2 regions of the Peribacillus sp. QJM3NY_7 genome follow, and region 1 is predicted to be linked to the other one. Evidence: riboswitches for the same ligand, from Rfam matches in the RefSeq annotation. Region 1 holds a riboswitch; the other holds the start of a gene.
The links. A riboswitch is a leader RNA that binds a small molecule or an ion and turns the genes downstream of it on or off. The one in region 1 is predicted to bind preQ1.
Positions count from the first base shown of each region.

Region 1 (2,203 bases):
AAGGGCAACTATGAAATAAGTGAAGGCACCCTCTACCCTGCCCTTAAACGATTAGAAAAAAAAGAATTCATAAAAGGACATTGGAAAGAGTCCGAATCAGGCCGCAGGAAATATTATCATGTCACCGAAAATGGACAAACCGAACTTGAGCGGAAACGCGAATGCTTTTTCTTCCTGGAAAAATTAGTTCGAAAAAGCTCACAGCAATTCTAAACCAAATAAAAAGCTTCCTGCACTTAATGGAACGGCCCAGGAAGATTTTTTTGCTGTTTTACTCGTGAGTTTGGACTTTTACTCGTGAATTTGGACTGTTTACTCGTGAATTTCGCACGTTTACTCGTGAGTTTTGCTCTTTTACTCGTGAATTTCGTACTTTTACTCGTGAATTCGTACTGCACACTTAGTTCGCACGTTTACTCGTGAGTTTCGCACGTTTACTCGTGAATTTGGACTGTTTACTCGTGAGTCACTTCAATCACGCAAAAAAAGGACCAAATCAGGTCCTTTTTTTGTCTATTCCTTTATGCTTGCGATAATTGGCGCAGGAGAGCTTCATGCATTCCCCTTGTACATGCGGGCCATATTTTTCACGAAAGGCCTCGAGGCAATAGCATTTTTCTTCTTCTTTTTTGGTTCCATCCATCGAGTGCATCCCTCCTAGTATTTAACTGGAGACCACACGTTTCTCCAGTTCTACGTTGATTCGTCCCAACAATATGGCACCAATGGACTGAATGATCGTTTTAACGATGATTTGGCCGATGACCGCAGCGGGTACCGCTTCCCATGGCAATATATTGGCACCCAGAGGACTTAGGCCAATCACGACAAATATCACCGAATCGAAAAATCCTCCAACGATCCCGCTGTAAAACACCCTCCAACTCATCGGGAGCTTTAAACGGGTATAAATCTCCGTATCCGCTGTTTCTGCGACCACGAAGGATAATGCGGAAGCAAACACAATCAGTAACGTATCTCCTAATAAAAATGATACACATGCAGATAAAATAAGTGCAGTGACGATGCATATATAGGTCTTTGTGCGGCCGAATTTATTCTGGACCAGATCTCGGAAGATGAAGGTTCCCCCGATGAGCAATGTCCCCATCGGGATGATGAACATGCCAAAATGTAATGGCGCAAAAGCTGCTGTAACCACATTCGCCGTGATGATGGATACTAAATACAATAAAATTCTTAACATTTCTTGATTCTCCTTATACAGAAAAAACAGCACCCTAAGAAAGAGCCCTGTTCTCCTTAGTTTTTTTGAGAGGGTAGCTAGAACCTCTTCCGCCCGGGCGGATTATCATTTTCCTTATTCATCGTAGCTTGAAAGCGTTTGGAAATCAAGAAGTTTCCATACCGTCGATTTTAGTATGTTTTCGCGGTTACCGATTGATTTAGCCATTTATTTCAATGTCCTGTTTCCCCCTTTGCCGATTTCTGTCGCTTAAAACTGCTTGACCGGCTGTATACAAAAGCCGAAAATCAAAGATAGAGTCATGTACTTTATTTGGCGAGGAGAAAAAGAATGATGAAAAAAACTACGTTTGTCTATCCTATTTATATCGCAACTACACCAGAGAAGCTTTGGGAAGCCTTGACGAGTGGTGAAGTCACGAAGAAATACCACTTCGGATTACAAGTAAAGTCTGACTGGCAAGAAGGGTCAGCCGTTCAATATTTGCTGGATGATGGGCGGATTACTGATCATGGGCAAGTACTTAAATGCGAGCCGTTGCACCTGCTCTCGTTTACATGGATCATGGCAGGAGACGAAACCCCTCGCGAGCAGCCTACACGGGTCACTTTTGAATTACAGAAAATGGACGATTCGACTGTGAAGTTAACTCTTAGGCATGAGGAGCTATTGGAGACAGATTTCGTCTATGATGACAATACCTTTGAAGGCTTGAATAATGGATGGCCAGCCCTTTTAAGTAACCTGAAGAGCTTGCTTGAAACTGGACGGATCCTGCCGCCCATATCAGTAGACTGGGATAATTAAACGGAAACTATAAAAACACATTGAAAGAGAGTTGAGTTAGTTATGGATACTCAAATAATCACGAAATTCAAGATCGTCAAGCCAACGAATGAAGTGTTTGAAGCCATAGTGAATCCTGAAAAAATCGGGAATTTCTGGTTCTCATCGAGTTCGGAAAGATGGGAAAAAGGCCGGACGCCTACATTGAGA
Region 1 is NZ_CM149663.1:4,132,193-4,134,395, forward strand. Features, by position in the region: gene AC0VX1_RS19785 (PadR family transcriptional regulator) at 1-213, shown strand, start outside; gene AC0VX1_RS19790 (hypothetical protein) at 497-643, opposite strand; gene AC0VX1_RS19795 (VUT family protein) at 665-1,207, opposite strand; PreQ1 riboswitch class I at 1,258-1,300, opposite strand; gene AC0VX1_RS19800 (SRPBCC family protein) at 1,538-2,014, shown strand; gene AC0VX1_RS19805 (SRPBCC family protein) at 2,057-2,203, shown strand, end outside.

Region 2 (2,203 bases), 2.0 Mb from region 1:
ACCTGCGACCAGCTTCGCATTATTATCCTCGCCACCTGCCTTCAAGGCATCCAGATAGCGCTTTGGGTTAGTTTGATCTGCATGCAGCAGCGCCATTAAATTTTCATGAATCCCTGTGATGACACTCTCGGATATATCCAACTCTTCCGCAATGCTCGCATAGCGGGATACAACATCTTCTATCAAATGCTCTCCGTTATCCCCGCGCAGCTGCTGTTCCGCAGCTTCAATCAATAAATCCGTCACCTTTATATCATCGGAATTGCGTTTACCTGGAGCGGAAACGACCACAATCTTCCTCTCTGGATCAGAAACAACAATTTCGAATACCTTCCTCAACTGATCACCTGACGCAAGTGAACTTCCACCAAACTTTGCAACTTTCATCTCGACATCCCCTATTTTCGTAAATATTCTGTCAAAATTAACACTCCCTATTATTACGCTTTTTCTCGAAACAATCAAGTGCAAATTCCATTATAGGAGGACATTTGTACTTTTAAAAAGGACAGAATGACAGGACCACTGATCGAAATTAGCTATAAACTAAAAAAAGACAACAGGCATATGCCCATTGTCCCTCCTATTCTTTAGCGATTATCCACGGTTTCCGGGTATAAGTCATGATTCATCAAGCGGTAATTCGCCATTTCCTCATACTTCGTACCTGGTTTCCCATAATTCGTGTAAGGGTCGATGGAAATTCCGCCCCTAGGTGTAAACTTGCCCCAGACTTCAATATATTTAGGGTCCATCAATTCGATTAAATCATTCATGATGATGTTCATGCAGTCTTCATGGAAATCACCATGATTGCGGAAGCTGAATAAGTAGAGTTTCAAAGACTTACTTTCCACCATTTTCACACTTGGAATATAGCTGATGTAAATGGTAGCAAAGTCCGGCTGGCCCGTGATTGGACATAAACTAGTGAATTCCGGGCAATTGAATTTGACGAAATAGTCCCGGTTCGGATGCTTGTTATCGAATGACTCAAGGATTTCAGGAGCATAGTCGAATGTATATTTTGTTCCTTGATTCCCAAGCAGTGTGATATCTTTTTTTAATTCTTCTTCTTTTCTTCCAGACATGAAAAGTCCTCCTAATCCCACATTTCAGGGAGATTCATAAAATGGGCCTCTATATAACAAAAACCATATCTCCTCAAAGATATGGTTGATTCGCAAAAAATATCAAAGCCATAGTTTTTTTAAGAGGGTGATGCTATGAACCTCTCCCGTTTATCGGGAAATATTTTAAAATTGTCATAGTAAATATAGAAAAAAATATCTAATCTGTCAATCATACATTTTAAATTTGGTTTGATTCCTAAGGGCATTCAGCTTAAAATGTAGAAGAAGTTTATCCTACATGAAGGAAGAGATTAAGTCAATGTGGATTTTTGCAGCACTCATCACGAGTTTATGTTTCGGAATCAATAACAGCATTTTTAAATGGAGCAGCGGAAAAGGGTATTCCAAGATACATATCCAATTTTTCTTTTATTTTTCAGCTTTTATTTTGTCCATTGTTTATGGAGTATTAATGGATGGTTTGCAGCTGAACTGGCTGTCCATCATGCTTGGTGCAGCAATTGGTGTACTGAACGCCAATGGTAACATCCAGATGGCAAGCGCCTTTGAAAAAGGTCCGGCAAGCTTGACATCTCCATTAATCGCAGCGAATGCCATATTCCCCATTCTCTGTGCAGCTTTAATTTTTCACGAACATATTTCTTCCTTGCAGTGGAGTGGAATCGCCTGCATGTTTATCGCTACATTAGTCATCCAATATACACCTAATGCAAAAGGTAATCATCAATATGTCCCATGGATGATGCACACATTACTCTCCATCTTATCTTTTGGTGTGCTCGGCATTCTTATGACGACATCAACACGTCTTCAATTAAACTCCCTTGATATCCTTGTATCAATGTATGGAGGCGGAATGCTTTATCTTCTTTCGGCTCTAGCCTTTAAAAAAGAAAAAATCAAGCTAAAGGAAGTCAAAATCGGTTCCTTAGTAGGCTTTTTAAGCATGATAGGCTATGGATGTTATTTCTTTGCGTTGAACACTGGCATAGCAAGCATCATTTTCCCAGTCGTCAGCCTGAACTGTTTGGTTGTCGTATTCGCTGGATGTTATATATTCAAGGAAAAACTAAAAAACTATCAAATTGCTGGTGTCCTTGCAGCATTAA
Region 2 is NZ_CM149663.1:560,349-562,551, reverse strand. Features, by position in the region: gene AC0VX1_RS02755 (aspartate kinase) at 1-387, opposite strand, end outside; gene queF (preQ(1) synthase) at 591-1,091, opposite strand; PreQ1 riboswitch class I at 1,196-1,241, opposite strand; gene AC0VX1_RS02745 (EamA family transporter) at 1,372-2,203, shown strand, end outside.
Region 2: linked by a shared signal. The riboswitch ahead of queF (preQ(1) synthase) and the one ahead of AC0VX1_RS19795 (VUT family protein) in region 1 are both predicted to bind preQ1.